Regions from separate parts of the Janthinobacterium sp. GMG2 genome, predicted to be linked through region 1. Evidence: riboswitches for the same ligand, from Rfam matches in the RefSeq annotation. Region 1 holds a riboswitch; the other holds the start of a gene.
What was found. Region 1 has a riboswitch for thiamine pyrophosphate ahead of SKZ59_RS21005 (TonB-dependent siderophore receptor). Riboswitches for the same ligand answer to the same signal wherever they lie in the genome.
Positions count from the first base shown of each region.

Region 1 (11,900 bases):
GGGCTGAAGGTCTCGGTGGCCATGCTCAATGTCAGCGCGTTCGATAACGACCGCTGGCGTTACCGTGAAATCTATATCCATTCCAAATTGATGCTGGTCGACGACGTGTTCATGACCTTGGGCAGCGCCAACCTGAACCAGCGCAGCATGGCTGTCGACAGCGAAATCAATATCGCCACCACCGACCGCCGCGTGGCCAGCGATTTGCGCAAGCGGGTGTGGCGCATGCATAGCGGGGGATTGATCGATGGCGGGGGTGGGACGAAGGGGGAGATTGTCACCGCATTCAAAGATTGGAATAATTTGATGCGAAGTAATCGCAAGAAAAAATTTGAAAAATCGGAAAATGCAATTTTAAAGAAAATGACCGGTTTTTTGCTGCCATTAGAAGACAAACGCAGCTCCACGATACGTTTGGGGTGAGCATGAAAAACTATAAAAATTTCCCCTTCCCCCTGCCTTTTTTTATCTTGGCAGTTTTCCTGATTTTCACTTTAGGCGCCTGCAAAATGTCAAACGATACGAAAGAAGTCCTGCCACGCGACCAAAGCCTGCCACTCTTCAATCCGCATGTTCCTCATTTTATTTGTGAAACCGAGGCGAGCAAGGTGCCGCCCATCGATGCGCAAGCCGAGGATTGGTTCCTCGAAGCGCGTGCCATGGAAGATCCCGAAATTGCCGTGGAAGACCGAGACTACAGAAAAATCGTCGATCTGACACATAGGGCGGCGGAGCGATTGCACTGGAAGGCGATGCTCAATCTGGCCAGCCTGTATGTGGAAGGGCGCGATCCCTTGCATGGAGAGGAAGAAGCGGTGCAACTGGTGGAAAAGGCGATGCGGCTGGGCATACCGGCGGCATATGACAGGATGGGGACGTATTATGCGAATAGCACCGGCGTTGACGGCGACATCACTCGCGCTTATGCTTTCTGGCAAAAGGCGGCGCAGATGGGTAACCCGCAAGCGCTGGGCTTTTTAGGCGAGAAATTGACGGCTGGAGAGGATCATCCAAGTATCGGAATGTGGGGCAACATTCCTGTAGCGACCAAAATGCTTGAGTGCGCGCTTGCACAAGGGTATGGCCAAGCTGCATTTGATTTGCATTATTTATATGTGGTTTTAAGATCATCTGATGGGACTGCAAATGGGGGCGGTACCCCTGAAACAAAAGCGCGTGCCCTAAAAGTATTGCATGAGGGTGTCAAATTTGGTTGTGAAAATTGCGCTAACGCATTGCAAATAGAATTTGACCATCCCTTTGATTTAGCCAATATGTTTGCTCCGCACATCGATAAGGCTCGAGGCTTACGATATGGAATGTTAGGTGATGCCCTCGGCTTCAACCCCAATCGCCGCTTTCCCAACCTCGATAAAATTCTGCCATTGCCACCGGCCGATCTGCCGCCGTGGGATGGTCAACGAAAGAGCCTGCTCGACGCCGCCATGGGCGTGCGTCCGCCGCCAGCCATTCCGCAGCCAGGCGCTGCGTCGCTTTCAAAAGAACCGTATTTCCTGACAGCCGGCTATGCGTTGCGGCCCACCGGCTTGCATAGCGACGCGCCGACCGCGCCATTTTCCGCATACTGGCAACCTGTCGCTGGGCAGGGTTTGACGGAACCGGCCTGGCTGTTCGGTGAAGGCGAAGAGTTCCGCCATTTCAGCGTGCTCGATACCGATGGCAAGAGCCGTTACGGCCCCGTGATATGGGAACAGTGTCTGACGATACGGCACAACCATGGGGCAGTGGAACCGCGCGCGGTGCACGGCTTGCTGCGCGAGGTGGCGCGGCCCGAGCCATGGTTGAGCTGCGCTTGCGACCAGGCCTGTCCGGTCAGCGGCGTCTGGCAACCGTGGGTGGCGGCCGACCATCCGCTGCAGGCGATCGTCAACCAGTACTGGCGCCAGGCGTGGCTGACCCAAGGCGCGCCGTTCCCGCGACCGCGCCGCGACTGGCTGCTCGATTTGCCAGACGACGATGTGACGTGGCATTTGATGGATGCGTCCCTTGCAGATCTCGGCTAAGGCTGAACGTTAGCGATATCTCTCATAGGCGACCCTGTCCCAGCCTAAGAAATAGTTTCTATCTGCATATCCGACCTGGCCCCGGCTCCCTAGGCGGGTGCGGTCTTTTTTTCGCCGCGCTGACGATGAAGGGCCGCTCTGAGTCACCGGTTTGTGCTCCCGGCATCGTCCGCACTGTACACGCACCACCGCCTGCCGCCTTGGCTGTGCCACGTATAATTCCTCGCACTATCCACCGCTATTCTTTTTCGACAGGCCCGCCATGTCCCTGACTCCCGATTCGCTGCCCGACTGGCAAACGTTTGAAGCGGCATACGCTGTTGAAGAAACCTGGTTCAAGCTGGCCAGCGCCTCGCTGGCGGTGCTGGGCGGATCCCCATTCAAAGACCAGGAATTTTCAGCCTTTGCCTTCAACGCCGTATCGTTCCCGTCCCTTTCGCTGAGTTTTGACACCGACCCCGATAGCCGGGCGCGCGGTGACTACCCGCCGGACTGGTCGAACGAGTGCATGGAAGTCGATGTGCCTGAAATCGGCCAACTATGGGAAGAGAGGCATGCAAGGATAGAAGGCGCGCTGCTCGATCTGATCGACGCTGCCGATGACGACTTGCTCGAGTCCATCGAGGAAGGCTATCTGCACAGCCTGAGAAAAACCATGGTACGGCTTGAAACGCACCATGCTTTCGAGCAGATCAGGACCTGCGCGCCATTCTGGACCGTGGTCACGCAAATCGATGCCGATACGGATGAAGAGGAACGGCTGCTCGACCAGGTGCGGCTGGCGGCATTGGCCAGCCATGCATGAGGGGCTGACTGCTATATCAGGGCTTTCCAGGCCCTGACTTCGGCGTCCGTGAGCATCGGCCCCCAGCCGCCGCGCGGCGCCGTATCGTGCTGCGCATAGTGCGCAAGTTGCGGTACCGCCACATCATGCCGGACACAGATGTCAAGCACGGCTTCCAGCTGGCGCCGGCTTGCCGGAAGGTCGTCGCCATGCCAGGTACAGGCGCTCGTTTCCAGCACATGCTGAACAAGCTGCTCCAGCGCGCCGAGCAGGTGCCCGGGTATTGCCGTACGGATGTCGTCCGGCCAGGGATCGCCCATGCCCGTCACAGCCAGGGACGCAAAGCCGCGCTCCCAGGCCGCAAAATCTCCGGGCGCGACCTGCGTTATTTTCCATATGTGGCCGGCGAACGCGGACAGCGCCGGATGGTGAATGTCGAAGCGCAGGCAAAAGCGCTGCAGGCACGTCACGGCAATGCATTGCCTGGCGATCACTGAGAGGGTGTCTATCGATATATTGTGCATAAATTGACGGTGTTTCAAAAATAGTGGCTGGTCTCGGCTGAATGCCTGCCTCTCAGCTGCCTGGCGCACGCTGCTTCAGCTTGAATCATTTCTCAAAGACCAGCCAGGACCAGCTCACCCCCGCCTGGCGGTTCTGCGGCTGGATGGATGGCGCCTGCGTGCTCAGTATGACCTTGAGTCCATGCCGCATCGCCAGGTCTGCCGTTTCACTGGCGGATACGTCAAAGATGCGGCGGCCTTCCGGGGCCGGGCCATGCCTCAGGGAAATGACGAGTACTGCGCCGGGCTTGAGCAATGCGCTGATATTGCCCATCGCCTCCATCCTTTCTTCCGCTGCCAGATGCATCCAGACGGCAGCGACGACAATCAGGTCATACCTGGTGTGGCGCGCACCTATCGTGGACAGGGCGGGCAGGCTGTCGTTGATCCATTCAAGGTTGGCCAGGGCATGCGCCTGCATGCCCGCCGCGCGGAAGGCGGCAACGGGCTCAAGCGCGATCACCGTGTGGCCCAGGCTTGCCAGCCACGCCGCGTCGCCGCCGGTTCCGGCGCCGATGTCGAGCACGGCGCCTGGCCGCGTCGGCAAGAGATGGGCAACGGGGCGGTATTTATCCAGGAAGGCAACGCTTTCATATCGGGCGATGAGCCCTCCTGCATTGTCCGCATAGCCTTCGGTGCCGGGGACAGTGGATGAGTCCATGGGATTCTGCATGATCAGCGGGCGCATCTGGCGATGCTCATCATGGCTGTTCTCCCGCTTGCTGGCGCGCCTGCCGCAAGGCCTCCACGGGCAACTGGAAAAATCGCGGCACCATGGCCGGTGACAAATCGTCGCCGCCGTCCGCCATGGCCAGCCGGCCACTCAGCAGCAGCATCACGTAGCCGTGGCCCAGCGACCAGCCGGCGCTGGCGGCGGCCTTGTCCCAGCGCGGATCGAGACCCGCTTCTCGCACTGCCGCGCCGGCCGTCTGCAGCACGTACTGGAAGCACGCTTGCGCCGCTTCCAGCAGGGCGGGGAACTGGCGCACGTCTTGGTGCTCGAACATCAGCCTGTAGTGGGCGGGCGAAGACAGGGCGAATTCGATGTATTGCTCGCCCAGCAGCTGAAAACGCTGTTCGGAGGGCAGGCTGCCCTGCGGCGGCAGTTCCGCTTCCCATTTGGCGATCAGGCTGGCGAAACCGGCGGCCGCCACGTCGGCCAGCAAGGCTTCCTTGCTGGGGAAGTGGCGGTATACGGCGGCGATCGATACGCCCACCGTGCGCGCCAGTTCGCGTAGCGAGAGGGTGGCGTCGTGCTGCTGCGCCAGTTGCGCGATGGTGGCGGCGACCAGGGTGTCGCGCAGGTTGCCATGGTGATAATTGCTGCTTGTGTTCATTCTATGTTATCGCTGTTCACATTGTCGTGTATGATGGTCATGTTATCACTGAACACATGGAGAGCACATGCAAGAGATGAGCAACGTGGTACGCGCCGTGGCCATGCCGCCCGGCGCCAGCATCGCCCCTTTGTACCAGGGCAGCAACCTGGCCGACGCGTATGCCGTCGGCCTGCCCAGCGCTGGCGTGCGGCAGATGGATATGCAGGCCCTGGCGCGCGTGGTGCTGTGCAGCCAGCCGCGCTGGGCGCAGTGGCTGCTGGCGGTGCGCGACATTATTGTCACGCCCTTCGGCATCAAGACGGCGAAACAGCTGGCGGCCAAACCTGATGGACGCATCGGCATCTTTCGCATCTACGCTGTCAGCGATGATGAAATCATCGTGGGCGAGGACGACAGCCACCTGGACTTCCGTTTGTCCGTGCTGCGCAACCGGGACGCGGGGCTGCATGGCAGCATCACCTTTTCCACCGTCGTGCATTGCCATAACTGGATAGGGCGTAGCTACATCCTGCTGATCCGGCCATTTCACAAGCTGGTTGTGCGGCGTACGCTGGCGCGCGCCGTCAAGGAAGGCTTTGCCTGAGCCGGTTGAACAAGGCAGGGGCGGGGCTGACGCTGCGGGCAATCTTGCTTATTCATGGCCGGTATTGCATACTGCACCACCAGCCTCATCACGATTCCCATGAACGATACGCTTCTCCTGCTGGGTTTTGCCACCACGCCGCTTGAACTGATTTCCTTTGTCCTGGCACTGACAACCGTTGCGCTGAACATCCGCCAGAATCACTGGGCGTGGCTGTTCGCCATCATTTCCTCGGCCGCCTACGGTTTCGTGTTTTTCGAGTCGCGTCTGTACGGCGACATGGCCTTGCAACTGCTGTTCATCAGCGTCTCGTTCTGGGGCTGGTACCAGTGGCTGCATCCGGTCAGCGGCGGCAAGACCTTGCCCGTGACGCGCCTTGATGGCCGCGGCTGGCTGGCTTGCGGCGCGGGATGGCTGGTCGGCTTCCTGTTGATCGCCTGGCTGCTGACGACGACGGATACGGACGTGCCCCATGCGGATGGTTTCCTCACGGCAGGCAGCCTGGTGGGCCAATTCCTGCTGTCGCGCAAAAAGCTGGAAAACTGGATCGCCTGGATCATCGTCGACGTGCTGTACGTGTGGCTGTACCTGCACAAGGGCCTGACCCTGACGGCCGTGCTGTATGCGTTCTTCGTCGTGATGGCCATCATTGGCTTGCTGGCGTGGAGAAAGTCGGCGCCGGCCGCGCCCGATGCGATGGTCCTCAAGTGATGGATCGTTGCGTGCGTGTGGCGATCCTGGGCGCGGAATCGTCGGGCAAGTCGACCCTGGCGGCCGCCCTGGCCGAGCGCTACGGCACCGTCTGGGTGCCCGAGTATTTACGTGAATTTGTCGAAACGCAGGGCAGGGTGCCCGTCGCGGCCGACCAGTATGGCATTGCGCGCGCACAAGTCGAACGCGAGGCGGCAGCCGCCGCGCAAGCGCGCAACTTCCTGTTTTGCGACACGACGCCGTTGATGACGGTCGTCTACAGCCGCCATTATTTCGATGGCGCCGATGCACCGCTGGCGGCGCTGGCCGATGCCACGCAGTACGATTTGACGTTGGTGACGGCGCCCGACAGCCCGTGGGTGGCCGACGGCTTGCAGCGCGAGTCCGAAGCCGTGCGCCAGCTGATCTACCGCTACCTGCTCGACGAGCTCGACGCGCGCGGCATCGCCTACCACGTGCTGCACGACAGCCTGGAGGCACGCCTGGAACAGGCGACGCCTTTGCTGCAGCAGGCGCTAGCTGCAGCGCCTGCCATTTCCCTCAATTAAAAGTCGAACTGCGCCGACACCTTGAACGTGCGGCTGGCGCCCGGATACAGATAGCCGTCCGATTCCGGCGTCACGTCGCGCCAGTAGAACTTGTCTGCCACGTTGTTGACGCTGGCGCGCAGCACGGTGCGCGTGCCGGCGATGCGCGTGGCCCAGGCGGCGCCCAGGTTGAACACGTTGTACGACGGCACGAAGGTCGTGTTGTTGTACTCAAACGCTTTCTTGCCCGCAAATTCCCAGCTGCCATTCACGCTCAAGCCTGCCACCTGCTGCACGGCGTAGTCCGCATGCACGGCTGCCTTGAAGGCCGGCACGTTGGGCACGCGCTTGCCATCGAGGTCCGCATTGCCCGTGCCTGACTGCTGGCTGTTCAGGGCTGTCACGGAGGCGCCCAGGCTCAAGTTAGAAGTTGCCTTGCCCTGGGCCGATAATTCCAGTCCACGGTGCTGTGCCTGGCCTTCGCGCACGAAGTAGCCTGCGGTATTCTGGAATTCCAGGCCCTTGCGGATCTGGAACAGGCTGGCCGCGACCATGAAGTCCGGCGTCACATCCATCTTCGCGCCAAGCTCGATCTGCTTGGAGCGGCTGGGCGTGAGTTCCTCGTTGGCATTCATCGCCTTGCGGTCGGCCGTGCCGCCATGTTCCATGCCTTGCGAATAGGCCGCATACACGGAGATATTGTCGAGCGGGGTGTAGACGAGCGACACGTTGGGCAGCAGGAAGTCGTGCTTGGCGCGGATTTCCTTGTCGGCCTTCAGTACATACTGGTAGCCGTCGACGTCGATATGGCGCAAGCCGCCATGCAGCTTCCAGCTCGGCGCCAGGCTCACGATATCCTGCACGAAGACGGAGTTTTCCGTGTCCTTGCGCACCAGGCGCACGGGGCCTTGCACACCCGTCGACATGTCGACGATCTGCGGGTGGTAGATGTTGCTTACGCCAGCCCAGTCGTACACGTACAGGCCCGCGCGGTCCTTGCGGCGGAAGGTCGAGACGCCGGCCGTGAATTCATGGCGCAGGCTACCGGTGGCAAACTTGCCCTGGATCATGGCTTGCGCGCTCAGCGGCTTTTTCGTCTCGCCCAGGCTGCGGTAGTCATACACGTCGTAGTCGCCATTGCCGCAGAAGCCAGGGTACAGGTCTTGCGCACTGCAGCCGTACGGGAAGGCCGTGTAGTCGTCGCGCTTGAACGAGTGCTGGTTGGCCGACAGGGTGGCGCGCCAGTCGTCATTGAATGCGTACTGGAAGCGCAGGCCGATATTGCTGGTGACAGTTTCCACGGGGCGCGTCCACGGCTGCAGGTTGAGCATGGCGTCGGCGCTGATGCCGGTCGGCAAGGTCGTGTTATTCAGCAGCTGGAAGCCGGGCGCCGTCGCCTGTGCCTTGTCCTGGTAGTCGGCATCGAGTTGCAGCAGCGCTTGCGGCGAGATTTGCCAGTCGAAGGCACCGGAAATGAACTTGCGGTTGCCATCCGCGCCCTTGATGTAGGAGCGCAGGCGCTCGGCCGCCACGTTGACGCGGTAGCCGAAGCGCGTGTCTTCCAGGCGGCCGCCCAGGTCGACGGCGCCATACAGGGTGCCGCGCTCGCGCGTTTCCACGGTGACGCTGCGCAGCGGTGCGGCAGTGGGGCGCTTGACGATGAAGTCGATCACGCCGCCCGGCGCGGCCACGCCTGCCTGCAAGCCGGCCAGGCCCTTCAGTACTTCGATGCGCTCCTTGTTTTCCAGCGGAATTTGCGTGTCGCCAGGAATGGCCACGCCATCCTTGCGGTAGCTGGAATTGTTGTCGAGCTTGAAGCCGCGGATGGAAAACTGTTCCGCATAGCCGACAGCGTTGTAGGCGTCGTTGATGCTGGCGTCGAGCTTGACGGCATCGCTGAGATTGCGGATCTGCAAGTCCTGCATGTCTTTCTGTGAAATGACGGTGACGGACGCCGGTGTCTGCAGCAGCGGCGCGTCGGAAAAACCACCGACGGAGGCGCGCTTGGCGGCCGGCGCCTTGCTGGCCGTGACGACGACTTCGGCCATGCTCTGGGCCTGCGGGGCAGCGGTTTCGGCGGCGTCATTCGCGGCAAAGGCCGGTGCGGCAAACGCGTGCAGGATCGCCAGGGTCAAAACAGAAACGGATAAATTCGGTGTGGACATAGATTGCTCGTGGTTCAAGCCGTCTCTGTAAAGAGCACGGCAGGCTGCTTGTTCGGCTGGCGCCAACGCAGGAGCTATCAAAGGAGGGAGGTACTTTGCGCTTTCCTTCGCTGGCATTATCCAGATCAGGTACGAAGGGTATCTCTCACCCGGATGACTGCTCCAGGACCCCTAGCGAAATGACAGCTTAGCATGAAGCACGGCCAGCTGTCCCACCCGGCTGACCGTTTTACAACAGTGTGGTGCGAATCTACAGGCTAAGTTCCAGCACCTTGCGGCTGATGGCGGGCGTGATTTCACGCTGTTCGCCCAGCGCCGTCATGCCGTGCGCTTCCAGGGCGGACACGACTGCATCCACACTCGCATGGTTCAGGCCGTAGTCGGCCAGGCGCGTCTTGACACCCATGTGGCGGAAGAAGAATTCCGTGCGCGCGATGGCCGCCTCGATGCGGCCATCTTCGTCGCCGCCGTCCAGGCCCCAGACGCGGGCCGCATACTGCAGCAGCTTGGCGCGCTTGGCCTGCTTGCGCACGCGCAGCATGCTGGGCAGGATGATGGCCAGGGTTTGCGCATGATCGAGCTCGTACAAGGCCGTCAATTCGTGGCCGATGGCGTGCGTGGACCAGTCCTGCGGCACGCCCACGCCGATCAGGCCGTTCAAGGCCAGAGTGGCGCTCCACATCACGTTGGCGCGCACGTCGTAGTCATCGGGATGCGACAGCGCCTTCGGGCCTTCCTCGATCAGGGTCAGCAGGATGCCTTCGGCAAAGCGGTCCTGCACGGAGGCGTTCACAGGGTAGGTCAGGTATTGCTCCATCACATGCGCGAACGCGTCGACGACGCCATTGCCCACCTGGCGCAGCGGCAAGGTGAACGTTTTCGACGGGTCCAGCACGGAGAATTTCGGATACACCTTGCGGCTCATGAACGAGCGTTTTTCCTGCGTGGCCTTGCGCGTGATCACGGCCGAGCCATTCATTTCGGACCCCGTGGCCGGTAACGTCAAGACAGTGCCGAAGGGCAGGGCGGCCTCGACGATCTTGCCGCCCTTGGCCAGGATGTCCCACGCCTCACCCTCGTGCAGGGCGGCGGCGGCGATGAACTTGGTGCCATCGACCACAGAGCCGCCGCCGACGGCCAGCAGGAAATCGATGCGCTCGCTTTTCACGAGGGCCACGGCCTGCATCAGGGTTTCATAGCTGGGATTGGGTTCGATGCCGGCAAACTCGATCATCGTATGCCCGGCCAGCGCCGCCTTGACTTCATCGTAGACGCCGTTCTGCTTGATGCTGCCGCCGCCATACGTCATGAGCACTCTGGCCTGGGGCGGGATCAGCGCCGTGATGGCGGCGATCTGGCCCTGGCCGAAGAGGATTTGCGTCGGATTGTAAAAGTCGAAATTGAACATGGGGCTCCTGCCGCTGAGGTTTAGGCTGTTGCTGAGCCATGATTATGGCCGAACGGGTGGAAACGTGTCGTGGACGCTTGAGCTTTTCGCCCGCGCGGTGGAGAATGCAGCCGATGTCACCACCACGCGAAAAGGAATGCGCATGACCACCGTCCCACTGGAAGAATCCGGCCTGCCGGCCACCGCGCTCGACATGCACCGCGCCATCGGCGCCACCATCGCCGCGCTGCAGGCGCTGGACTTGAATAGCCAGCGTTTCGAGGCGTGCACGGACCCGGAACTGCGCCGCGTGCTCGCGCATGCGGGGGACACGAGCCGCAAGGAAGCGGCCATGCTGCTCGAATGGATGCGCCGCCGCGATGCGCGCCTGGACACGGCCATGAAGGAAGCGCTGTTCAAGGCGGGGCCGATTGTTGCCCAGTATCACTATGACGAGAAAATATTGTAACTATTGGTTTGTTGTTGTGGCGTACCATGCGCCACTTTCGCATCGCTTCGCGTAGACTGTGCCCCTAATTAAATTTAACGCCGGATAGCAGCGACTGTCCGGTGTATTCCAGGGGGCTTTTAGAAATGAAATCATTACCATACCGAGAAGGCAGCTGGTTTGCCGTGCCCCTGCCGGGCGGCGGTTATGCCGTCGGCGTGGTGGCGCGCAGGGCGCCTGCCGGGCGCATCATGTTGGCATATATGTTCGGACCGAAGCGCGACAGCTTGCCCACGCTGCAAGAGCTGGAAGGCTTGCGGCCGGAACAGGCCGTGCGCCGCCTGCGCACGGGCGACATGGCGCTGCTCAACGAGCGCTGGCCCCTGCTGGGCGACAGTCCCCACTGGAACCGTGACGACTGGCCCATGCCGGCCTTTATCCGCCGCAACGAATCCTTGCAGCGCGCCTGGCGCGCCAGTTATGCGGACGCCGATCCTGCCAAGCTGAACCGCGAGGAATCGATTCCCTTCGATACGCCGGGCATGGAAAGCGATTCCTTGTACGGCTACGGGGCGACGGAATTGTTGATGAGTAAATTGCTGGCGCAGGAGCAGGCGTCGGCTTGATTGCTGCTGGGTGACGGTGATGTTGGCGCAGCGTAGGTCGGATTACGCGGTTCCCGCCAATCCGACCTACATCGCCCGCACCGCTGGCGCAATTATTTTTACGCCGCTGGCAAGCTGATCTGAAACGCCAGGCCGCCGCCTTCGCGGTTGCGCACCTGTAATTCGGCGCCGTGGCGCAGCAGCACGCGGTCGACGATGGCCAGGCCCAGGCCGGCACCGTTGGCCTGCCCGCGCGCCGTGTCGAGGCGGGTGAACGGTTTCATCAGCTGCTCGATCTTTTCCGCCGGCACGCCCGTGCCGTGGTCCTGCACCTCGATGATCACCTTTTTTGCGCCGTGGCTGGTACGTACGTGGCAGGCGATGTCGATTTCCGTCATCTCGCTGCCCGGCGTCTTGCCATAGCGGCGCGCATTCTCGATCAGGTTGTTCAATACGCGGCGCAAGTCGGTGGGGTTGCCCATCGCATGTGCGCCATCGGCGATGGTGGCGTTGATCTTCACGTCCGGCAGGCGCATCGCTTCGCGCGTCATGTCGTTGAGCAAGCCGCTGAGGTCGACGTCCGTAAAACTCGACGCTTCCGTCGGCTTGGCATAGTCGAGGAACTGGCCGATGATGGCGTCCATTTGCCCGATATCGGACTGGATGCCTTCGCGCGCCTCGTCCGACAGATTGGCCATTTCCACTTCCAGCTGCATGCGCGCCAGCGGCGTGCGCAAGTCGTGCGAAATGCCGGCCAGAATCA
Region 1 covers NZ_JAXAWA010000006.1:105,639-117,538, reverse strand. Annotated here, with positions in the region: gene SKZ59_RS21050 (phospholipase D-like domain-containing protein) at 1-423, shown strand, start outside; gene SKZ59_RS21045 (tetratricopeptide repeat protein) at 426-2,024, shown strand; gene SKZ59_RS21040 (hypothetical protein) at 2,287-2,829, shown strand; gene SKZ59_RS21035 (hypothetical protein) at 2,841-3,350, opposite strand; gene SKZ59_RS21030 (class I SAM-dependent methyltransferase) at 3,418-4,059, opposite strand; gene SKZ59_RS21025 (TetR/AcrR family transcriptional regulator) at 4,073-4,708, opposite strand; gene SKZ59_RS21020 (DUF2867 domain-containing protein) at 4,776-5,294, shown strand; gene pnuC (nicotinamide riboside transporter PnuC) at 5,394-6,005, shown strand; gene SKZ59_RS21010 (ATP-binding protein) at 6,005-6,553, shown strand; gene SKZ59_RS21005 (TonB-dependent siderophore receptor) at 6,550-8,697, opposite strand; TPP riboswitch at 8,783-8,880, opposite strand; gene SKZ59_RS21000 (iron-containing alcohol dehydrogenase) at 8,948-10,105, opposite strand; gene SKZ59_RS20995 (hypothetical protein) at 10,248-10,553, shown strand; gene SKZ59_RS20990 (Imm26 family immunity protein) at 10,679-11,158, shown strand; gene SKZ59_RS20985 (sensor histidine kinase) at 11,257-11,900, opposite strand, start outside.

Region 2 (11,900 bases), on a different contig from region 1:
GATGACCGCGACGCCGCCAACCGCGATGCGCGGCAGCTGGCCATCGGCGCCACGTATGCCTTGTCCAAGCGCAGCAAAGTGTATGTTGCTTACGCGCACATCCGCAACCGCAACGACGCCGCCTACATGGTGGGCAATGCCACGGAAGTGGGCACGGGCAACCGCGCCTTCAACGTCGGCCTGCGCCACGCGTTTTAAACCTTTGCGCTAAGCGGGCAGCATGCTGCCTTCGAGCAGCAGTGTCTCGAAGGCGGCGGCGGCCAGCGGGCGGCTGAACAGGTAGCCCTGCATCTGGTCGCAGCCGTGCCGGCGCAGGAAGGCCAGCTGCTGTTCCGTTTCCACGCCTTCCGCGATGACTTTCAGGCGCAGGCTGTGCGCCAGCGAAATGATGGCGTGCACGATGGCCGCGTCGTCCATGCTGTGCGTGATGTCGCTGACGAAGGTTTTGTCGATTTTCAGCACGTCGATGGGGAAGTGGCGCAGGTAGGCCAGGCTGGAATAGCCGGTGCCGAAGTCGTCGATCGACAGTTGCACGCCCAGCGCCTTCAGCTTGGCCATGATGGCCGTGGCTTGCTCCACGTCATGCATGACCATGCTTTCCGTCAATTCCAATTCGAGGTGGGCCGCGGCGAGTCCCGTGTCCGCCAGCACCTGCGCCACCGCGTGCAGCAAATTCTTTTGCTTGAATTGCCGCGCCGACAGGTTGACGGCCAGGCGCAGCGGGCCATGGCCGGCCAGTTGCCACGCGCGCGCCTGGGCGCATGCCGTGCGCAGCACCCAGTCGCCGATGGGGGTGATCAAGCCCATTTCCTCAGCCAGTCCGATGAAGCTGGCAGGGGGAACACGCCCCAGCTGCGGATGTTGCCAGCGCAGCAGCGCTTCCATGCCGACCACGGCGCCGCTGGCCAGGTCCAGCTGGGGCTGGTATTCGAGGTGGAACTGCCCCCGTTCCAGGGCGTGGCGCAACTCGCTCTCCAGTTCCAGCCGCTCCAGGGTGCCCGCATTCATGCTCGAGGCATAGAACTGCCAGTGGCCGCGTCCCTGTTCCTTGGCGCGGTACATGGCGATGTCGGCATGCTTGATCAGGGTGTCGGCATTTTGGCCATCGTCGGGATACACGGCCACGCCCATGCAGCAGCTGAGAAAAAATTCATATTCGCCCAGTTGCAGCGGCTGCGCCACGGCATCCTGGATGCGCTGCAGGATGGCGGCGCCCGGTTCGCCATTACCATGCTGGGGCAGCAGCAGCACGAATTCGTCGCCGCCCAGGCGCGCCACCGTGTCGACTTCGCGCGTGGCGTCGCGCAGGCGCTCGGCCACGTTTTTCAGCACCAGGTCGCCCGCGTCGTGGCCCAGGGTATCGTTGACGAATTTAAAGCGGTCGAGGTCGATGAAGACCACCCACAGGGGCTGGCCGCTGCGCCGTGTCACGGCCATCGCCTGTTCCAGCCGTTCGCGCAGCAGGGCACGGTTGGCCAGGCCCGTCAGGATATCGTGCCTGGCCTGGAATTCCAGTTCCTGTTCGAAACGCATGACGCTGCTGATGTCGTATTGCGCCACGACAAAGTGGCTGACGGGGCCATCGCCATCGTCGCGCACGGGCGCGACGAACAGCTCGCTCCAGTAGCAGCTGCCATCCTTGCGGAAATTGCGCACGATAGCCTTGCCTTCGCGCTGTTCGCGCAGGGCCGCCGTAATGGCGTGCATGTCTTGCCGCCCTTGTTCCGGCCCCTGCAAGTCTTCCAGGCGCTGGCCGATGACTTCGCCGGCCGCATAGCCGGTGATGCGTTCGAAGGCGGGGTTGACGTACTCGATCAGGTAGCCGGGCGCGTCGGCGCTGCACAGGATGATGGCGTTGGCCGACACTTCGATGATGCGTTCGCGCAGCCGTAGCGACTTTTCATTGTGCATGCGCGCGGCGATGTCTTCGGACAGGCGCAAATTGGCGAACTGCAGCGCCGCCGTGCGTTCGCCCGTGATGCGGGCAATCACGGAATTGCGCGAGACCAGCTGATACACGTATGCGGCCGCCAGCAGGCTCGACAGCATTCCACCGAGCAGCACGTACAGCGAACCGCGATGGCTGGCGTCCAGGCCCATGCCTTTGGCCGGCAGCAGGGCGGCGCCCAAGGTGTGGCCGCTGGCGTGGTACTGCAGCAGCAACCGGGCGCTCTCCGCCTCGATCTGGCGCGCCGAGGCGTAGCACAGGGCCGTCAGGCACAGTCCGAACGCCAGCGTGAGCAGGGCCGAGGTGGAAACGGAAATGGAGATGCGTTTGAAGAATGATTGCATGGTGGTCCCGTGGCAGCGCCGGTGCCGATCCATGATCAGGCAGGCCGGGCAGTGACTGACTGTAGGGGGCGCGACGAAATGCCGTCCGTTCGCTACCGAACGGACGGCAATGCCGACAAGAAATATAGTCGGGTCACTGTGCCAGCGCTGTGTTACGCTGCACCACATGGCGCCCCTCGTTCGGACGCCTTTCATCGATCCCCTAGCTGACGACTGGAAAACAGGAAACCTGCCCATGTCGAGTCCGCATGCCCAGCTGCACAACCCGAATCAAAACCATTTGCTCGCCGCCATGCTCGACGCTGATTTCGCGCGCCTGGCCCCTCACCTGGAGCAAGTGCCGATGCTGCTCGGTGACGTGATCTACGATTCGGGCGACAAGCTGCAGCATGTGTATTTCCCCACCACGGCCATCGTTTCCATTCACTACCTGCTGGAAAACGGCGGCTCGTCGGAAATTGCCGGCGTCGGCAATGAGGGTGTCGTGGGCGTGTCGCTGTTCATGGGCGGCAATTCGACGCCGAGCCGCGCCGTCGTGCAGACGGGCGGCGTCGGCTACCGGCTGAAGGCGCATTTGCTGATGGAGGAATTCGACCGCGCCGGTCCCGTCATGCGCTTGCTGCTGCGCTATACGCAAGCGCTGATCACGCAAATGTCGCAGACGGCCGTGTGCAACCGCCACCATACGGTGGAACAGCAGCTGTGCCGCTGGCTGCTGCTGACCATGGACCGCCTGCCGAACCGCGAGTTGACGATGACACAGGAGTTGATTGCCAACATGCTGGGCGTGCGCCGCGAAGGCGTGACGGAAGCGGCCGGGCGTTTGCAGACGCGGGGCTTCATCAGCTACCGACGTGGCCATATTTCCGTGCTGGACCGCGCCGGTCTCGAAGGCCATGTGTGCGAATGCTATGGCGTGGTGAAGAAGGAATTCACGCGCCTGCTGTCGGACGTGCGCCAGCGCCAGGCGCTTTGAACACCGCATCCTCTCTTTTATCGTTGTCACAGCCCGGGCTATCCCATGCAATCTGTTGAAAACATTCCCCCGCGCGCACCGTCGCGCTGGCCCATGGCGCTGGCGTTTTCGTTCAGCGCCATCGTGCTGCTGGCCATCGGCCTGCTGGCCTGGCGCGCGCCGTTCGAAACGGCCTGCGTCATCGACGCGCTGGTCTTCTTGCTGCTGATGCTGCTCGTGGCGCTGTACCGCCGCACCCTGGCGGCCAGCCTGCCGCGCCAGTTGCTCAAGGCGGGCGCCTTGCAGGATGCGATTTTCAACAGCGCCAATTTCTCGTGCATCGCCACCGATGCGCAGGGCGTGATCCAGATTTTCAATGTGGGCGCAGAACGCATGCTCGGCTATGCGGCGAGCGACGTGGTCGACAAGCTGACGCCGGCCGGTATTTCTGATGCGCAGGAAATCGTTGCGCGCGCCGCCGCCCTCAGTGCCGAACTCGACACCGTCATCACGCCTGGCGTGGAAGCGCTCGTGTTCAAGGCCACGCGCGGCATCGAAGACATCTATGAACTGACCTACATCCGCAAGGATGGCAGCCGTTTCCCCGCCATCGTCTCCGTGACGGCCTTGCGCGATGCGCAAAGCAAGGTCATCGGTTACTTGCTGATCGGCACGGACAACACGGCTCGCAAGCAGGTCGAGGCGGAACAGGCCTTGCTGGACCAGCGCCTGCAGGAGCAGCAGGCGTACACACGCTCGCTGGTCGAGACCAACAATGCGGAGTTGAAGAAGGCGCGCCAGGTGGCGGAAAAGGCCAACCGCGCCAAGTCCGAATTCCTGTCGAGCATGAGCCATGAATTGCGCACGCCGCTGAATGCCGTGCTGGGCTTTGCACAGCTGATGGCGTCCGACGTGCCGCCGCCCACCGTGCCGCAGCAGCGCTCGATCGAACAAATCCTCAAGGGTGGCTGGTATCTGCTGCGCCTGATCAATGAAATCCTCGACCTGGCCATGATCGAATCGGGCAAGGTCACCTTGTCGCAGGAAGCGATGTCGCTGCTCGACGTGCTGCAGGATTGCCAGGCGATGATCGCGCCGCAGGCGGAAAAGCGCGGCATCCGCATGCATTTCCCCCGCTGCGGCCAGGCATTTTATGTGCATGCGGACCGCACGCGCGTGAAACAGGTGATGGTCAACCTGCTGTCGAACGCCATCAAGTACAACCAGGGCGGCGGCGCCGTCACCGTCGAATGCAGCCGGCATGGCGAGCGTGTGCGCGTGAGCGTGCGCGACAGCGGCGCCGGTCTCGATGCGGGCCAGGTGGCCCAGCTGTTCCAGCCCTTCAACCGCCTGGGCCAGGAAAACAGCACGGAAGAGGGCACGGGTATCGGCCTCGTCGTCACCAAGCAATTGGTCGAATTGATGGGCGGCACTATCGGCGTCGACAGCACGGTCGGCGTGGGCACCACGTTCTGGTTCGAGCTGGCCGCCAGCAGTGCGCCGGCCCTGGTGCTGGGCGATGGCGACGCGCTGCCGCAGGTGCAGGAGCCGCAGGAAAGCCAGCGCACCTTGCTGTACGTGGAAGACAATCCCGCCAACCTGGCGCTGGTGGAGCAATTGATCGCGCGCCGCAGCGATTTGAAACTGCTCACGGCCATCGATGCGCACCTGGGCATCGACCTGGCGCGCACGTATCAGCCGGACGTGATCCTGATGGACATCAACTTGCCCGGCATCAGCGGCTTTGGCGCCCTGCATATCCTGCATGACGACCCGCTCACGAGCCATATTCCCGTGATGGCCCTGTCGGCCAACGCCGTGCCGCGCGACATCGAGAAGGGCCTGGAAGCGGGCTTCTTCCGCTACCTGACCAAGCCGATCAAGGTCGTCGAATTCATGGATGCGCTCGACGTGGCCCTGCACCATGCGGCCGCGCACGGCCTGGCCGACGACATTCACGCAATACGCTAATTCAGCATTTATTTTTAGGAATACCGCCATGCTTCAAGCCACCGAGATCCTGAACGCCAGCATCCTCATCGTCGATGACCAGGAGGCGAACGTCATGCTGCTGGAACAGGTGCTGCGCAATGCCGGCTATACGCGCATCACGTCCACCATGGACCCGCAAGCCGTGCGCGCGCTGCACCAGCAGCACCGCTACGACCTGATCCTGCTCGACTTGCAGATGCCGGAAATGGATGGCTTCGAAGTCATGGAAGGCTTGCGCGACATCGAGGCGGGCAGCTATCTGCCCGTGCTGGTGATCACGGCCCAGCCCGGCCACAAACTGCGCGCGCTGCAGGCTGGCGCCAAGGACTTCGTCAGCAAACCGTTCGACCTGGTGGAAGTGAAAACGCGCATCCACAACATGCTGGAAGTGCGCCTGCTGTACCAGAAGCTGGCCGAATACAATAAGTCGCTCGAGCAGATGGTGGAAGAACGCACGGCGGAGCTGCGCGAAAGCGAAGCGCGCTTCCAGCGTTTCACGGAACTGTCATCCGACTGGTACTGGGAACAGGATGCGCAGGGCAACCTGACGCGCTTTTCCGGCCCCGTGGCTGAAATGCTGGGCATCGGCAGCGAGCAGGAGCCGCAGCGCTGGAATGCCACCGAGCGCGCCTTGCTCGACGCAAAAATTGCCGCGCGCGAACCGTTTCTCGATTTCATCTACAGCCGCGCCAATCTCGACGGCAGCACGCAGTACCTGCAAGTGAGCGGCGAACCGATGTTCGACAATGGCAGCCGCTTCATCGGCTACCGCGGCATCGGCCTCGATGTCACGGAGCGCCATCGCATTGCCTGATTTATACTGGGTGCTATCGATACTGACCAGGAAAAATCATGACTGACAAATCAAGGCCGCAATACTGGTTCCCCGCCAAGACCTATGGCTGGGGCTGGGGCTTGCCCATCACGTGGCAGGGTTGGCTGGTGTTCCTGGCCGCGCTGGCGCTGTTCGCCTGCGGCGCTTTTCTGTTCCCGCCGCAGACCATGCTGGTCGGCTACATCGTCTATGAAGTGGCCATCGTTGCCGTGCTCATTTTCATCTGCCAGCTGAAGGGCGAACCGACCAGCTGGCGCTGGGGCAAGAAGAAGTAGAGCGATGTACAAAGACGACACCTGCAAGAAATCATCTGGCCGCGCGGCGTGAACCGCGTATAATTGGCTCGCTGCCGCAAGGCGGCAAACGCTAGGGGTCCTGCCTTTCGCTGTGGAAACACAGTGCAAGCGCGGGTGAGAAATACCCTCCGAACCTGATCTGGATAATGCCAGCGAAGGGAAGCTTTAGGATGAACGCACCCCGCCTTTCCGCGTGCGTGATTCCGAACCTCCTTAGCTGGCTCCAGGCTTAAAAATAGTCTAGCCAAGGAGCCAAAATGAACGCCAACCCGAAATTCCTCTCCGCCACCGCCACGGTCGACGAAGCCGCCATCGCTCCGCTGCCCAATTCGCGCAAGATCTATGTTGAAGGCAGCCGCCCCGACATCCGCGTGCCCATGCGCGAGATCAGCCAGTCCGACACGGAAGCGTCGTTCGGCGGCGAAAAGAATCCGCCGATCTACGTCTACGACACTTCCGGCCCGTACACGGACCCGGACGTGCAGATCGACATCCGCTCGGGCCTCGATACGCCGCGCCTGCCGTGGATCGTCGAACGTGCCGATACGGAAGAATTGCCGGGCCCGACCTCCGACTACGGCATCGCCCGCCTGGCGGACCCGAAGCTGGCCGAACTGCGTTTCAACCTGCACCGCAAGCCGCGCCGCGCCATCGCCGGCAAGAACGTGACGCAAATGCATTACGCGCGCCAGGGCATCATCACGCCGGAAATGGAATTCGTGGCCATCCGCGAAAACATGCGCCGCCAGGAATATTTGCGTGAGCTGAAAGCGTCCGGTCCCATGGGCGAGCGCCTGGCCGACCTGATGGGCCGCCAGCATCCGGGCCAGTCGTTTGGCGCCAGCATCCCGGCCGAGATCACGCCGGAATTCGTGCGCGAGGAAATTGCCCGCGGCCGCGCCATCATCCCCGCCAACATCAACCATCCGGAAGTCGAGCCGATGATTATCGGCCGCAATTTCCTCGTGAAAATCAACGCGAATATCGGCAACTCGGCCGTCACCTCGTCGATCGGCGAGGAAGTGGAAAAGATGACCTGGGCCATCCGCTGGGGCGGCGATAACGTGATGGATCTGTCGACCGGCAAGCACATCCACGAGACGCGCGAATGGATCGTGCGCAACAGTCCCGTGCCGATCGGCACCGTGCCCATCTACCAGGCACTGGAAAAGGTCAATGGCAAGGCCGAAGATTTAACTTGGGAAATCTTCCGCGACACCCTGATCGAGCAGGCCGAGCAGGGCGTCGATTACTTCACCATCCACGCGGGCGTGCTGCTGCGCTACGTGCCGATGACGGCCAAGCGCTTGACGGGCATCGTGTCGCGCGGCGGCTCCATCATGGCGAAATGGTGTCTGGCACACCACCAGGAATCGTTCCTGTACACGCATTTCGAAGAGATTTGCGAAATCATGAAAGCGTACGACGTGTCGTTCTCGCTGGGCGACGGCTTGCGCCCGGGTTCCATCTACGACGCCAACGACGAGGCGCAGCTGGGCGAACTGAAAACCCTGGGTGAGCTGACGCAAGTCGCCTGGAAGCACGATGTGCAAGTGATGATCGAGGGGCCTGGCCACGTACCGATGCAGCTCATTAAAGAAAACATGGACTTGCAGCTGGAACAGTGCGGCGAAGCGCCGTTCTATACCTTGGGGCCATTGACGACCGATATCGCGCCCGGCTACGACCACATCACTTCGGGCATCGGCGCTGCCATGATCGGCTGGTATGGCACGGCCATGTTGTGCTACGTGACGCCGAAGGAACACCTGGGCCTGCCCAACAAGGCGGACGTCAAGGACGGCATCATTACCTACAAGATTGCGGCGCACGCGGCCGACCTGGCCAAGGGCCATCCGGGCGCGCAAATCCGCGACAACGCGCTGTCGAAAGCCCGCTTTGAATTCCGCTGGGATGACCAGTTCAACATCGGCCTGGACCCGGACAAGGCGCGTGAATTCCACGATGAAACCCTACCCAAGGATTCAGCCAAGGTGGCGCATTTCTGCTCCATGTGCGGCCCCCATTTCTGCTCGATGAAGATCACGCAGGAAGTGCGCGAATACGCGGCCGGCATGGGCATCGCGGAAGACAAGGCGCTCAAGCAGGGCATGGAAGTCAAGGCCATCGAATTCATCAAGAACGGCGCCGAGCTGTACCGCAAGGTCTGAGGGAGAGCGTGATGCCTGCATTCATCAACATCACGCTCAACGGCGCACCGTACCAGGTGCCGCCGGGGCAAACCCTGGACCAATTGATCGCCGCCCTGTCGCTGGAAAACCAGGCGCTGGCGCTGGCCGTCAACCGCAATGTCGTGCCGCGCAAGGCGTGGCAGGGGCAGGTTTTGCAAGTACAAGACCAGGTTGAAATAGTACGCGCCATCGGCGGCGGCTGAACTAAGGAAAAAGCAATGAACAGTAATAAAAACGACCTGCTGACCATTGCAGGAAAACAGTATCAATCGCGCTTGCTGGTCGGTAGCGGCAAGTACAAGGATTTACCGCAGACGCGCGAAGCGACGGATGCGGCCGAGGCGCAGATCATCACGGTGGCGATCCGGCGCGTGAATATCGGGCAAGACCCGAACGCGCCCAGCCTGCTCGACTTCGTGCCGCCCGACCAGTATACGATTTTGCCGAACACGGCTGGCTGCTACAACGCCAAGGACGCCGTCTACACCCTGCAACTGGCGCGCGAGCTTCTGGGCGGACGCAATCTGGTGAAACTGGAAGTGCTCGGTGATGAAAAGACCCTGTTCCCGCACATGCCGGAAACCTTGATCGCGGCCGAGGCGCTGGTCAAGGATGGCTTTGACGTGATGGTCTACTGCAGCGACGACCCGATCCAGGCGAAGATTCTGGAAGACATCGGCTGCGTGGCCGTCATGCCGCTCGCGTCCTTGATCGGCTCGGGCATGGGCATCTTGAATCCGTGGAACTTGTCGCTGATCATCGACCAGGCGAAAGTGCCCGTGCTCGTCGATGCTGGCGTGGGCACGGCGTCCGATGCGGCCATTGCCATGGAACTCGGCTGCGATGGCGTGCTGATGAATACGGCCATTGCTGGCGCGCGCGATCCCGTGCGCATGGCGCATGCGATGAAGCTGGCCGTGCGGGCCGGGCGCGAAGCATTTCTGGCGGGCCGCATGCCCCGTAAATTTGCCGCGTCGCCATCGTCGCCGATGGCGGGCCGCTTGGCGTGACGATGCCGATGCGCCACACTGTGCTCGTGTTTGCCGGCGCCGATCCGTCGGGTGGCGCCGGCATCGCCGCCGATATCGTGGCCATTGCGGCGCAGGGCGCGCATGCCTTGCCCGTCATCACGGCGCTGACGGTGCAGGACAACGACAGGGTCTTCGGCGTCGAGCCGGTGGCGCCGGAATTGCTGCGCCGGCAGGCGCAGGCGCTGATCGACAAGATCAGCATCGATGCCGTGAAGATCGGCATTCCCGGCAGCGCCGCGAATGCGGCCGTCATTGCGCAACTGATCGCGCAATTGCGGCTGATTCGCCCAAGCTTGCCTGTCGTGCTCGACCCCGTGCTGGCCAGCGGCCATGGCGACGTGCTGAGCCGGGACGATGCCGTGCTGGCGCTGGCGCCCTTGCTGCCGGTGACGACCGTCATCGTACCGAACGGGCCGGAAGCGCTGGCCCTCGGCGGCGCGGAATATCTGTTGGCGCAAGGCTGTGAGAACGTGCTGGTGACGGGCGGCCATGGCGAAGGCGAGATGATCGTCAACCGCTGGCTCGATGGCGCTGGCAGCGAGCGCGAGTGGCGCTGGCCGCGCTTGCCCGGCGAATTTCACGGCAGCGGCTGCACTTTGGCGTCCGCCATCGCGGCGCGCCTGGCGCAAGGCGTGCCGATGCAAGAGGCACTCGATGGCGCACAATGCTATTGCCATGCGGCCCTGGCTGGCGCGTATGCGATTGCGCCAGGCCAGCTGATGCCGCAACGATTCATTCAATAAGGGAAATATCATGCGTGGACTGTATCTGGTCACCCCGAACTGGGACGACACCGACCGCCTGCTCGACGTGAGCGAGCAAGCCTTGCAGGAAGGCGTGGCCTTCCTGCAATACCGCCACAAGAGCGCGGAAGCGGATCAGCGGCGCGAGCAGGCGGGCGCCTTGCTGGACCTGGCCCGCAAGTATGGCGTGCCTTTCATCATCAACGACTTCATCGAGCTGTGCGAAGAGCTCGACGCGGACGGCGTGCACGTGGGCGGCACGGATGCGTCCGTGGCACAGGTGCGCACGCGCCTGGGCAAGGACAAGATCGTCGGCGCTTCCTGCTATGGCGACATGGCATTGGCACGAACGGCGGAGGCGGGCGGCGCCAGCTATGTGGCCTTCGGCGGCTTTTATCCATCGCTGGTGAAAAAGTATCCGGTCACGACACCGCTCGACATCGTGCTGCAGGCGAAACGCGAGATCGCCTTGCCTTGCGTGGTGATCGGCGGCATGACGCCGGAGAACGCCGCGCCGCTGGCCGCGCGCGGTGCCGACATGGTGGCGGCCATCACTAGCGTCTATCAGGCGGAAGATGTGGATATTGCGGTGCAGCAATTCAATCAATTGTTTGCGGCATGAACAGTGGCGTGCAAGGCTGGTTTGGGCGAATAATCGGCATATAATAAGAACATCATTCATTACCGAGGTCCCCCACCCATGAGCCAGCCAGCCGCCGCGAAACGCCTTATCCTGATCGTTGACGATGACCAGCTCCTGTTGGAGTTCCTCGGCGAAGTCCTGCGCCATGCCGGCTACGAAACAGCCCTGGCCCATTCGGCCGAAGTGGCGCTGCAGCTGATCGCCCAGCGCGAGCCGGACCTGGCCTTGCTCGACATCCACATGCCGGGCATGTCCGGCCTGGAACTGGCCAAGCGCCTGCATGGCGAGACGGCCGTGCCGTTCATGTTCCTGTCCGGCAGCGGCGACAGCGAGTCGGGCAAGCAGGCGGCGGCCTACGGCGCCGTCGGCTATGTGGTGAAACCCGTCGACGAAGGCCGCTTGATGCCCGCGTTCGAAGCGGGCCTGGCCCGTGCGGACGAAATCCGCCAGCTGCGCCGCACCGAGCTGAACCTGAACGCGGCCCTGGCCGCCGGACGCGAAACGAGTTTGGCAGTCGGTTTGTTGATGGGCAAGTTTCAGACGGACCGCAACACGGCTTTCGAAGTGCTGCGCGACCATGCCCGTTCCAGCCGCCGCAAGATCAATGAAATCGCCAGCCAGCTGCTGCTGGCCGAGGAAACCCTGAACGGCTTGCACGGCGCCTTTTTGAACCGCGCGAAAACCAAGTAAGCGTTTTACTGGCGCCTGCTTTGCTATGATGTGGCGATACGGCGCCTTGGCGCGCCCGGTTCAACCATACACAGCACAGGACACACATGAAAACCAAAGCAGCGATTGCATGGAAGGCGGGCGCGCCTTTGACCATCGAGGAAGTCGACCTGGCCGGCCCGCGCGAGGGCGAGGTACTGGTCGAGATCAAGGCCACGGGCATTTGCCACACGGATTATTACACCCTGTCGG
Region 2 covers NZ_JAXAWA010000009.1:158,149-170,048, reverse strand. Annotated here, with positions in the region: gene SKZ59_RS26335 (porin) at 1-198, shown strand, start outside; gene SKZ59_RS26330 (putative bifunctional diguanylate cyclase/phosphodiesterase) at 208-2,292, opposite strand; gene SKZ59_RS26325 (Crp/Fnr family transcriptional regulator) at 2,528-3,268, shown strand; gene SKZ59_RS26320 (ATP-binding protein) at 3,314-5,218, shown strand; gene SKZ59_RS26315 (response regulator) at 5,247-6,053, shown strand; gene SKZ59_RS26310 (hypothetical protein) at 6,092-6,349, shown strand; TPP riboswitch at 6,433-6,548, shown strand; gene thiC (phosphomethylpyrimidine synthase ThiC) at 6,628-8,541, shown strand; gene thiS (sulfur carrier protein ThiS) at 8,553-8,765, shown strand; gene SKZ59_RS26295 (thiazole synthase) at 8,781-9,572, shown strand; gene thiD (bifunctional hydroxymethylpyrimidine kinase/phosphomethylpyrimidine kinase) at 9,581-10,336, shown strand; gene thiE (thiamine phosphate synthase) at 10,347-10,958, shown strand; gene SKZ59_RS26280 (ANTAR domain-containing response regulator) at 11,037-11,669, shown strand; gene SKZ59_RS26275 (S-(hydroxymethyl)glutathione dehydrogenase/class III alcohol dehydrogenase) at 11,756-11,900, shown strand, end outside.
Region 2: linked by a shared signal. The riboswitch ahead of thiC (phosphomethylpyrimidine synthase ThiC) and the one ahead of SKZ59_RS21005 (TonB-dependent siderophore receptor) in region 1 are both predicted to bind thiamine pyrophosphate.